2 regions of the Herbiconiux sp. 11R-BC genome follow, and region 1 is predicted to be linked to the other one. Evidence: predicted binding sites of a transcription regulator. Region 1 holds the regulator's gene; the other holds the start of a gene.
What was found. Region 1 encodes LexA, which represses DNA repair genes until DNA is damaged. Its sites were predicted from a motif close to TCGAACANNTGTTCGA; they were not measured.

Region 2: VD659_RS01425 (DUF222 domain-containing protein) is a predicted target of LexA. The motif match lies at 2,294-2,309, and genes of this name have one in related genera.

Annotation. Positions count from the first base shown of each region.
Region 1 is NZ_JBCEBO010000007.1:16,715-22,524, reverse strand. Features, by position in the region: gene dapF (diaminopimelate epimerase) at 1-542, shown strand, start outside; gene VD659_RS15470 (class I SAM-dependent methyltransferase) at 549-1,157, opposite strand; gene hflX (GTPase HflX) at 1,198-2,733, shown strand; gene lexA (transcriptional repressor LexA) at 2,829-3,503, opposite strand; gene VD659_RS15455 (LysM peptidoglycan-binding domain-containing protein) at 3,739-4,107, shown strand; gene VD659_RS15450 (histidinol-phosphate transaminase) at 4,170-5,261, shown strand; gene hisB (imidazoleglycerol-phosphate dehydratase HisB) at 5,258-5,810, shown strand, end outside.
Region 2 is NZ_JBCEBO010000001.1:316,008-321,817, reverse strand. Features, by position in the region: gene VD659_RS01435 (cell wall-binding repeat-containing protein) at 1-1,505, shown strand, start outside; gene VD659_RS01430 (tetratricopeptide repeat protein) at 1,728-2,213, opposite strand; gene VD659_RS01425 (DUF222 domain-containing protein) at 2,351-3,943, shown strand; gene VD659_RS01420 (glycosyltransferase family 2 protein) at 3,906-4,694, opposite strand; gene VD659_RS01415 (NAD-dependent epimerase/dehydratase family protein) at 4,691-5,686, opposite strand; gene VD659_RS01410 (glycosyltransferase family 2 protein) at 5,676-5,810, opposite strand, start outside.

The sequences.
Region 1 (5,810 bases):
TCATCGGCACCCGCGGCGGCGTGCGCGACGTGCAGCGCAACAAGCTCGGCTTCCAGGTCGACCTCGGCCGCTGGCGGCTGGATGGCGGCGAGCCGCTCGTGCGCGCCAAGAACCTTCCGGTCGCGCGGCCCGGTCTGGGCATCAACGTGGGCAACCCCCACGTGGTCGTCGCGCTGGCCGACGACGACGAGCTCGACGCCGCCGACCTCAGCTTCATCCCGCACCTGGAACCGCTGCCTCAGGAAGGCGCGAACGTCGAGTTCGTAGTTCCCGGCGACCCCCTGGTGCGCGATGGCGTCGGACACATCCGGATGCGTGTGCACGAGCGCGGCAGCGGCGAGACGCTCTCCTGCGGTACGGGTGCGGCGGCGGCGGCGCTTGCGACGCGACACTGGGCCGGGGCTGGTGCACCCAACAACTGGAGCGTGGCCGTTCCGGGTGGTGTCGTGGGGGTTCGGATGTTCCCGACCGAGGACGGCGAGCACGTGGCCCTCTCCGGGCCGGCGGAACTCGTCTACGAGGGCGATCTCTCGGTCGCCTGACCCGGCTCAGGCCCGCTTGCGCACCCGCAGCACGCGGTACCCCTTGTTGGTGGTGGTGCGCGCCACCGTGAGCCCCGGGAACTCGGTGTCGAGCCACCGCTGCAGCGAATCGGAGCCGAGGTTCTTCTGCACGACGAGCCAGGCATCCGACCCTGCGTCGAGTCTCGGCAGCCAGTGCTCCAGCATCGCGTGCAGCTCGTTCTTGCCGACCCGGATCGGCGGATTCGACCAGATCGTGGTGAAACCGAGATCAGCGGGAACATCTTCCGGACGGCAGGCGTTGATATTCTCGAGACCCATGATGTGAGCATTCCGACGAACCAGATCCAGAGCGCGCTCGTTGACATCGACCGCCCACACCGTTGCACGCGGTGACTTCAGGGCGAGAGTCAACGAGACAGGCCCCCAACCGCACCCGAGATCGAGCAGATTCCCGCCGGGTGGGGGAGTGGGCGCGTTCGCCAGCAGAACCTGGGTTCCGGCATCGATCCGGTCGGGGCTGAACACGCCCGACGCCGTCGTGAGGCGGTACGGAGAGCCGGCCAGAGTCACGCCGATCTCCCGCAGGGAGAGCTCTCCGGCGGGCTGCGCGGAGAAGTAGTGCTCGCCATCCATAGAGGGAATCTAGCAAACAAGGAGACTAGTCTTGACTGCAATGTCAGACCACACGACCGCGGATCCCGAATCCACCGGTGACGACGTCGTCGCCCGGGTGCTGGCTCGCGCCGAATCCCGTTCGAGCGGCTTCTCGCTCTTCGCCCCCGGCTCGGCCCAGGCGCTCCAGCGCACCGAGACGGCGGATGCGCCGGGTCACGGCTACGACGGCGACCAGTTCGACCGCGAAGACCGCCAGTCGCTCCGCCGGGTGGCGGGGCTCTCGACCGAGCTCGAAGACGTCACCGAGGTCGAGTACCGCCAGCTGAGGCTGGAGAACGTCGTGATCATCGGCGTCTACTCGCAGGGCTCGCTCGACGATGCCGAGAACTCACTGCGCGAGCTCGCAGCTCTCGCCGAGACCGCGGGCGCCGCCGTTCTCGACGGCTTGCTGCAGCGCCGGCCGCATCCCGACCCCAGCACCTACTTCGGCAAAGGCAAGGCCGAGGAGCTGCGAGCCATCGTGGCGAGCCTCGGTGCCGACACCGTGATCGCCGACACCGAACTCGCGCCCAGCCAGCGTCGCGCGCTCGAAGACGTGGTGAAGGTCAAGGTGATCGACCGCACGGCCGTCATCCTCGACATCTTCAGCCAGCACGCCAAGAGTCGCGAGGGCAAGGCGCAGGTGGAGCTCGCGCAGCTCGAGTACCTGCTGCCCAGGCTCCGCGGCTGGGGTGACTCGATGTCCCGGCAGGCCGGCGGCCAGGTGGGTGGCGCAGGAGCCGGAATGGGTTCCCGCGGCCCCGGTGAGACGAAGATCGAACTCGATCGCCGGCGCATCCACACCCGCATGGCGAAGCTGCGCAAGCAGATCGTGGCCATGAAGCCGGCCCGTGAGGCCAAGCGGGCCAACCGCAAGCGCAACGCGGTGCCGAGCGTGGCGATCGTGGGCTACACGAACGCCGGAAAGTCCTCGCTGCTCAACCGCGTGACGAGCGCGGGGGTGCTCGTCGAGAACGCCCTCTTCGCAACCCTCGATGCGACGGTGCGCAAGTCGGCCACGGCCGACGGGCGCCCGTACACGCTCGCCGACACGGTGGGCTTCGTGCGTGCGCTGCCGCACCAGCTGGTCGAGGCCTTCCGATCGACCTTCGAAGAGGTGGCCGAGTCGGATGTGGTGGTGCACGTCGTCGACGGATCGCACCCCGACCCTGCCGGCCAGATCGCCACGGTGCGCGACGTGCTCGGTGAGGCCGGAGCTCGGGACATCCCCGAGATCGTGGTGTTCAACAAGAGCGACCTCGTGACCGACGACGACCGGCTGGTGCTGCGCGGGCTCGAGCCCACGGCGGTGTTCGTGTCGGCGCGATCGGGCGAGGGCATCCCGGAGCTGCTGGCGCGCATCGACGAGATGATCCCGCGGCCGAGCGTCGAGGTGGAGCTGCTCGTGCCGTACGAGCGCGGCGACCTCGTGACGCTGCTGCACGAGAAGAACACCGTGCTGAGCACCGACTACGAGGAATCGGGCACGCACGTGCGTGCCCTCGTGAATCCGGAGTTCGAGGAGCGCCTGGTGGAGTTCGCGGTCTCTCGCTGAGCATCCGCACCCCGCGTGGCGATCATCCCGCCGAGACGACGAAATCCGCCCCAAGACCTCGGTCTTAGGGCGGATTTCGGGGTCTCGCGAGGTGGTCAGACCGCTCTGAGAACGGCCACGACCTTGCCGAGCACGGTCGCGAAGTCGCCGAGGATGGGCTCGAAGTTGGTGTTGCGGGGGAGCAGCCAGGTGTGGCCGTCCCGCTGACGGAACACCTTCACCGTGGCCTCCTCGTCGAGCATGGCGGCCACGATGTCGCCGTTCTCGGCCGTGCTCTGCTGCCGGATGACCACCCAGTCCCCGTCGCAGATGGCCGCGTCGATCATCGATTCGCCGACGACCTTGAGCATGAAGAGCTCGCCGTTGCCGACGAGCTGACGGGGGAGGGGGAAGACCTCGTCGACCTGCTGCTCGGCGGTGATCGGGATGCCCGCGGCGATCCGGCCCACGAGCGGCACGAGCGCGGCGTCGCCCACCGGAGGCGCGGAGTCGGCATCTGGGGAGGGTGCGTCGTCGAGGGTGGGCATGTCGATGAGCACCTCCATCGCGCGCGGCCGGTTGGGGTCGCGCCGAAGGTAGCCACTGAGCTCGAGCTGGTTCAGCTGATGGGTCACGCTGGAGAGCGAGGCGAGACCGACCGCGTCGCCGATCTCGCGCATGCTCGGCGGATAGCCGCGTGCCACGACCGAGCGCTGGATGACATCCAGGATGGCGAGCTGCTTGTCGCTCAGGCTCTTGCGCCGCCGAGTGCGTCCCGAGTCGTTCGCCACGTCTACCTGCTTTCTGGTCTCCGCCACCCCCGATGTCGGTGGCTGGTGATTGAGTTCACCTGTCGATCGAAACTGTATCCGAGAACTGCTCGAATACGCACATGTCTTCGAGTGTGTCGCGGCATTTTCCGCAAAGATCCGGTTGACGAACACATTAATCGAATATATATTCGGAACACAGCTTCGCATCGGTGCTCCCGGCCGAGCACCGATGCGAATTCTTCAGGAGGAAATCATGAGCATTGCAGCACCGTTCGGCACCGCACACGCTCCCGCGACGCGTCTCCAGACCGGGCGCCTTCACATCACGGCCCGCGGCCGCAAGGTGCTCGCGGCCCTGATCGCTCTCCCCGTCGTCGGCGTGCTCGCTTCGCTCGCGCTCTTCGGCGGCGGCTCGGCGGTCGCCACGGGCACGGGCAGCGCCTCTGATTTCCACTACCTGACGGTGCAGGCCGGGCAGAGCCTCTGGGGCATCGCCGAGTCGTTGGCCCCTGCGGCCGACCCGCGTGACGTCATCGCCGAGATCGTGAGCCTGAACCAGCTCACCGACTCGGCGGTGCAGCCCGGCCAGCGCATCGCCATCCCCGCCGACATCGCCCGCTGAGGCGCAGCGCGCGCAGCTTCATCCACGCAGAACCGTCGGGCGGCCTTGGGTAGAATTCTTCAGTGACCTCCCTCGATGACCTGCCCATTCGAGACGACCTGCGCGGTCTGAGCCCGTATGGCGCTCCGCACCTGCACCTTCCGGTCGAACTCAACGTCAACGAGAACACGCATCCGATTCCCGAAGACGTGGCGCGCGACATCATCGAGGCGATAGCCCGTGAGCTCCTCACGGTCAATCGTTACCCCGACCGGGAGTTCACGGCCTTGCGCGACTCCCTCGCCGGGTACCTCGGCGAAGGTCTGAGCCGCGAGAACATCTGGGCGGCCAACGGCTCGAACGAAGTGCTGCAGCAGATCATGCAGGCATTCGGCGGTCCGGGGCGTTCGGTTCTCGGCTTCCCTCCCACCTACTCGATGCACTCGATCATCGCGGCGTCCACCGGCACGGCATGGATCGCGGGTCAGCGCGACGCCGACTACCTCATCTCGCCTGCGACCGCGGTCGAGTGGATCGAGCGCACGAAGCCCGACATCGTGTTCTTCTGTGCCCCCAACAACCCCACCGGCACCGGGCTCGGCCTCGACACCATCGTGGCCGCCTATGACGCCTTCGACGGTGTCGTCGTGGTCGACGAGGCCTATGCCGAGTTCATGCCCAGTGGCCGTCCGAGCGCACTCACGCTGCTCGAGGGCCGTCCGCGCCTGATCGTCTCGCGCACCATGAGCAAGGCCTTCGCCTTCGCAGGGGCACGTCTGGGATATCTGGCGGCTGATCCGGCGGTGACGGATGCGCTCCGCCTGGTTCGCCTGCCCTACCACCTGTCGGCTCTCACGCAGGCCGCCGCCGTCGCCGCGCTCGCGCACGCGCCCGAGATGCTCGCGATGGTCGACGACATCAAGGCCCAGCGCGACCGCATCGTGACGGTTCTCACCGAGCTCGGCTACACGCCGTGGCCCAGCGAGGCGAACTTCGTGCTCTTCGGCGGCGTCGACGACCCGGAGTGGCTGTGGCAGCAGCTCCTCGACCGAGGGATCATCATCCGCAACCTCGGCATCCCGGGGCACCTCCGGGTGAGCGCGGGCACCGCCGCCGAGACCACCGCCTTCCTCGACGCGATGCGCGAACTCACCGTCGATAGGATGGCGTCATGACCGCACCCCGCACCGCGCAGCTCCGGCGGGAGACCAGCGAATCGTCGATCGAGCTGAGTCTCGACCTCGACGGCACCGGCGTCTCCGACATCCAGACCTCGGTGCCGTTCTATGACCACCTGCTCACCGCCTTCGCGAAGCACTCGCTCACCGATCTGACGGTGCGCGCGAAGGGCGACATCGAGATCGACGTGCACCACACGGTCGAGGACATCGGCATCGTGCTCGGGCAGGCCATCCGTCAGGCGCTCGGCGACAAGTCGGGCATCTCGCGGTTCGGCGACGCCCTCGTGCCGCTCGACGAGGCGCTCGTGCAGGCCGTTGTCGACATCTCGGGCCGCCCGTACCTCGTGCACACCGGCGAACCCGCCGGTTTCGAGTTCCACCTCATCGGCGGGCACTTCACGGGTTCCATGGTCCGCCACGTGTTCGAAGCCATCACCTTCAATGCCGGGCTCACCGTGCACGTCACCGTGCTCGGCGGCCGTGACCCGCACCACATCGCCGAGGCGGAGTTCAAGGCCTTCGCGCGGGCGTTCCGCCAGGCCA
Region 2 (5,810 bases), on a different contig from region 1:
TCATCCGCGACCCGCAGATCGAGGCCGCGGCGGAGGAGTGGGCCAACTACATGGGCACGCTCGACCCACCGCTCACGCACAGCACGAGCGAGTGGCGGGCCTCCCGCCTCCCGGCCGGCTGGCGGGCGAACGGGGAGAACATCGCCATCGGCCAGACCTCGTCGGCGCAGGTCATGACCGACTGGATGAACTCGGCCGGGCACCGCGCGAACATCCTCGACGGGCGGTTCACCCGCATCGGCATCGGCTATGCGGAGACCGGCAAGGGGCGCATGTGGGTGCAGATCTTCGCGGGCTACAGCGGTGACGTGGCGCCGACGACGCAGCCGCTGAACCCCACGCCCACTCCCACGATCTCGGGCACTCCGGCCGTGGCCCAGACGCTCACGGCGTCGGCCGGCACCTGGGGGCCCGGGCCCGTGTCGCTGAGCTACCAGTGGAACGTCGGTGGCGCCTCGGTGCCGGGCGCCACCCTCGACAGCTACCTGCCCGATCAGTCGGCTGTGGGCCGGACCGTCACCGTGACGGTCACCGGGTCGCGGCAGGGCTATGCCTCGGCGAGCCGCACGAGTGCGCCGACAGGGGCCGTCACGAGTTCCTTCACCACCGGCCGGGTGTCGGGTGCCGACCGCTACGAGGTCGGGGTCGCCGTTGCCGCGCGGGCCTATCCGGGCGGAGCGCCCGTGGTCTACGTGGCCACCGGCACCAACTATCCGGATGCGCTGAGCGCGGGCCCTGCTGCCGCCGCCCAGGGCGGGCCGCTGCTCCTGACGTCCCCGGATGCGCTGCCCGCGTCGGTCGCCGCGGAGATCGCGGCGCTGCATCCCTCCACCATCGTGATCGTGGGAGGAACCGCATCCGTGTCGCCTGCGGTGGAGGGTGCCCTGCGCGGCCTGGCTCCCACCGTCACACGGCTGAGTGGCGCCGACCGCTTCGAGGCCTCGCGAGCCATCGTGAATTACGCCTTCCAGGCCTCGGGGGCATCGACGGCCTACGTGGCGACCGGATTGAACTTTCCCGACGCGCTCTCGGCGGGCGGTGCCGGTGGGCACACGAAGAGCCCGGTGCTGCTGGTGAACGGGCAGGCCTCGGGGGCCGACGCGGCCACCACGGCGACGCTGCTCGGGCTGCACACGCAGAGCGTGAAGGTGGCCGGGGGCCCGGCATCCGTCAGCAACGGCATCGCCACCTCGCTCTCCCTCGTGGGCTCGGTGACGCGGCTCTCGGGCGACGACCGCTACGCCGCGTCGGTGGCGATCAACCGCGACGCCTACAGCTCGGCGTCGCGGGCCTACCTGGCCACCGGTGTGACCTTTCCTGACGCCCTCTCGGGCTCGGCACTCGCCGGCGCGGAGGGCGCGCCGTTGTTCGTGGTGCCGCCGGACTGCGTGCCGCGGGCGGTGCTCTCGAGCCTGCGCGATCTCGGCGTGACCGACGTGCAGCTCATCGGCGGCCCGGCGTCGCTCTCGGCGGCGGTGCAGAACCTGACCGCCTGCGCCTGGTGAGCGAGGGTTCGGGAGCGGTGCTCTCGAACATCCCTACCGGGTATCTGCTGAGGTGAACTCCTCCGGTGGAAGATCGCGGGCGGCATATGGATGTGTCGGGCGTGCGGCCGGCAAACGAGCGTGACGGCGGGCCGCGGCTGGGCCGAGTACGGCTCGAGCCAAGCCTCGGCGAGACTTTGCACCTGGTCAGCTTCGCACAGCGTGTCTCGAGCGCTGAATCGGTCAGTGTTCGGTGAGGGCTTTGGCGTATGCCGATACCGAACGGTTGTATCGGGGAAGGGTCGGTTCGACGGCCTCAATAGCGACGCGGAGCGCCTCGTCGTAGTGACCGGCGCTGTGAAGTGCGAGCGCGAGAAAAACCTTCGGCGCCGCCCCGGTGCTGGGATGCTCGCTTGCGTCGCGGAGCATTGCAATCGCCTCGTCGATGCGGCCGAGGTTCCGGAGGGTCGAGGCGTGTTGCACGACCAATTGCGCGGCCCGGTCGGGGTCCACGATGTCGAGACCGGCCGTCGTCGCGGCGGCGTAGTGGACGGCGGCCTCCGCCTCGTCGCCGGCGGAGTCGAAAGCACCGCCGAGTTCGAACTCGCCTATCGCTGGGTGCGGGGCTGCCTCGGCGAGGCCCTTCATGTCGTCGATCCGCTGCTGGTCGGTGACGGTGTCGTCAACCCAAAGCGCGGCGACACGGTGTTCCCACTCTTCTGTCTTCATCTATTCAGACTATTGGCCACATCGAGGCGCCCGCCAGGCGGCCAGTCAGTAGGCAATATGCACTTGCTCTCAGCAGATACCCGAACATCCGTTCTATTAAGCGAGCATTCTTCGGGTTAATTTGATAGAATATCAGTATGCCCCTCCCCTCCCGCCTCGATGAGGTCTTCGCCGAGCTCGGGGTGATTCTCGGGGTCGACCTGGCCGGTCTTTCCGACACCGATGTGCTGGGTGATCTGGCGGCTGTCGAGCGGGTGGGGCGGCTGGTCGATGCGGCGCGGGTGCGGTTCGCGGGCGAGGTCGGTGCCCGTTCCCGGGCCGAGCTGGGTGATGAGGGCTTGTCGCGATCACAGAACTTCACGAGCCCCGCGAAGCTGGTGTCGGCGGTGACGGGTGCGTCGGTGTCGGAGTGTCAGGCCCGGTTGAAATTCGGTGCCCGGTTGCGGGGCGCTCTGCTCCTGGGTGGGGTGGTCGGGCGGGAGCCGTTCCCGTGCGTATCGGAGGCGTTGGGTCGGGGCGTGTTGGCGGTGGAGGCGGCCGAGGCGATCGTGCGGCACTGCCTGACCCTGGCCGAGCGGGGCCTGGGCCCGGATGTCGTGGCCGACGCCGAGCGCACCCTCGTCGACGAGACCATCGCCGGCCGCCTCACGGCCGATCAGACCGGCAAGCTCGCGCTGCACCTGCGTGAGCTCCTCGATTCCGATGGGGCGGAACCTCGCGCAGAGCGGCAGCAGCAGTTGCGCTTCCTCACATTCGCGTGGTCGGCCGATGGGATGCTCCGGGGGCGCTTCGCCCTCACTCCGGACCAAGCGGCCGTGTGGGTGGGCAGCATGCAGGTCTTGCAGAGCCCTCGGGCGACGGGTCCGCGATTCGCCGCCGATCCGGCTGGCGCTGCGGAGAGTCGAGACGGCGGTGCGACTTCAGCCGAGCCCGACGAGCACGCCGTCGCAGAGAACCGGGTCGCTGCCGCGGACTCGGTGGCCGCTGAGGGTCGAGCTGCCGCGAGTGACGCGGCAGCTTCCGTGGGCGGCACGACCGCCCGCACGGCGGAAGACGAAGCCGTGGCCACTGCGGCGCTCGGCGATGCCCGCACGGCGGGGCAGAAGAATGTCGACACCCTCACCGAACTCCTCACTCGTGCGGCGGCTGCTCCTGAGATGCCGCGGCTGGGCGGGTCGGCGACGACGGTGAATGTGCACGTCACGCTCGCCGACCTCGAGGAAGGCCGCGGGATGGGCTGGATCGACGGGATCACCGAACCCGTGCCGGCGTCCACGATCGCGCAGTTGCGCTGCCATTCCGCCACGGCCGCGACGGTCTTCGGTGACCACGGGGAGGTCCTCCACCACGGCAAGACCCGCCGGCTGTTCAGCCCGGCTCAGAACCGGGCCCTCGCCGCCCGCGACGGTGGTTGCGTGTGGGGCGACTGCGACCGGCCGCCTTCCTGGTGCGAAACCCATCACGTCACCGAATGGGTCTCCGAGAACCACCCGCCGGGCCGCACCGATATCGGCAACGGGGTGCTGCTGTGCCACTTCCACCACAGCCACCTCCACAGATCTTCGTGGGCCCTGATAATGCGCGGCGGAGTCCCGCACCTCGTCCCACCGGCCTGGGTCGACGTCGGCCAGACACCGATCCCCACCACCAGACGCCGCACCACCCTGGGATCCCACGCGGTCGGCACAGCGCTCAGAGGGCGCGCAGGGAGCGGTAGAACTCGCGCTTGAGGTCGCCGAGGTTGTGGTGCTGGTTGGTCTCGGCGAGAACGAACTCGACCTCGACGGGGAGCTTGGCGAGCCGGTAGCCGGCGCGCGTCACGAAGAAGGTGAACCACACGTCGTCGAGCAACCAGTAACGTTGCGGCAACTCGGTGAAGAAGCGGTCGTCGAGGAAGATCTCGGACGAACAGATCATGCCGCCCGGGCCCACATGGTGGACCCGGTCGCCGACGCCCGCGGGCGTGCGGTCGAAGTAGTCGCCGGTCTCCGGGTTCACGGTGAAGGCCCACCAGGCGTGCACCGTCTTCGGCTCGTACAGCGAGAGCGCGGTGCTCACGAAGTCGGGGCGGATGTCCTCGTCGTCGTCGACCACCACGATCGGGCCGGGCCCCTTCGTGGCGGCGAGCATCCGCGCCCAGTAGAAGCGGGCGATCGAGCCGAGGTTGTAGGGCGTGCGCACCAGACGGATGGAGGTGACTGCGCCCCGCGCCTCGAACTCGCGGATGACGAAGCGGTAGTAGGTGTGGTCGACCTTGTTGTTGTTCCACAGGTAGACGGCGATGCCCGGCGTGCCGGTCTGGGCATCCAGGCTCTCGAGCATCGCCCGCAGCCGCTCGGGGCGGTTCCAGAGGCACATCAGCACCGGGATCTCGGCTCCGTTCTCACCCATCACGAGCTCGTCGGAGGGCGTGAACCGCCCGTCGAGCAGCCGACGGCGGATGCGGGACTTCGCGCGTTCTTCGAGCCAGTTGCGGATCATCGCTCGCCTTCCCCGTGCATCCACTCGATCGTGGCCCGGAGCCCCTCGGCCAGCGGGATCGGCCGGAGCCCGGGAAAGAGCTCGGCCAGTCTGCGGCCCTCGGCCTGCGAGTGCAGGATGTCGCCCGTGCGCGCCGGGGCGAACTCGATGTCGATGGGTCGCCCGAGTGCGGTCGCGAGCTCGTGCACCAGCTCGAGCAGGCTGGTGCGCACTCCGAAGCCGAGGTCGACCGGCTCGTCGTGGGCCACCCGCCGCACCACGGCATCCGCGATCACCTCGGCGACCGACTCGACGTAGGTGAAATCGCGCGACTGCTCGCCGGTGCCGAAGATCGTGACCGCGCCGCCGTCGAGGGTCCGCTCGAGAAAGGCGGGCACCACCGCGGGGTAGGCCGCCCCGGCGTTCTGGCGCGGGCCGAAGACGTTGAAGAAGCGGAAAGCGAGCACTGGCAGCCCGTAGCTGCGCTGCCAGGTGAGCGCGTAGCTCTCGGCGGCGAGCTTCGTGGCGCCGTACGGGCTCTCGGTGCGCGGGCGCAGCCCCTCGTGCTTGGGCAGCTCCGGGCCGGAGCCGTAGACCGACGAGGAGGAGGCGATCACGGTGTGCACGAGCCCGGCCGCGCGGGCAGCCTCGAGAACCGTGAGGGTGCCGGTGACGTTCACGCGGTGCACCTCGAGCGGCCGGTCCAGCGACTCCTGCACCGAGGCGATCGCGGCGAGGTGCACGACCGCGTCGACGCCGGCCATCGACTGCGCGAGCAGGGGTTCGTCGAGCACCGAACCCTCGATCAGGGTCGCCGGGACGCCGCTCAGGTTCGCGGGATCGCTGGAGGAGAAGTCGTCGAGCGCGACGATCTCGGTTCCGGGCCGGCGGGCGAGCACACGGCACACCGCGCTCCCGATGAACCCGGCGCCCCCGGTCACGAGCACGCGCAGCGGCCGGTCGAGCGGGTGCCGGAGCGTCGGCGCCGTGCCCGCAGAAGCCTCAGCCGGCACGGCGCACGATCCGTCGCAGCTTCCGCCCGGCCCGCACCTCGAAGCGGCCCGAGAGCTGCTCGAGCGAGGTCTCCAGGCTCTTGGCGTGCACCTCGGTGAGCCGCTGCCGTTCGGTGAGGGTGAG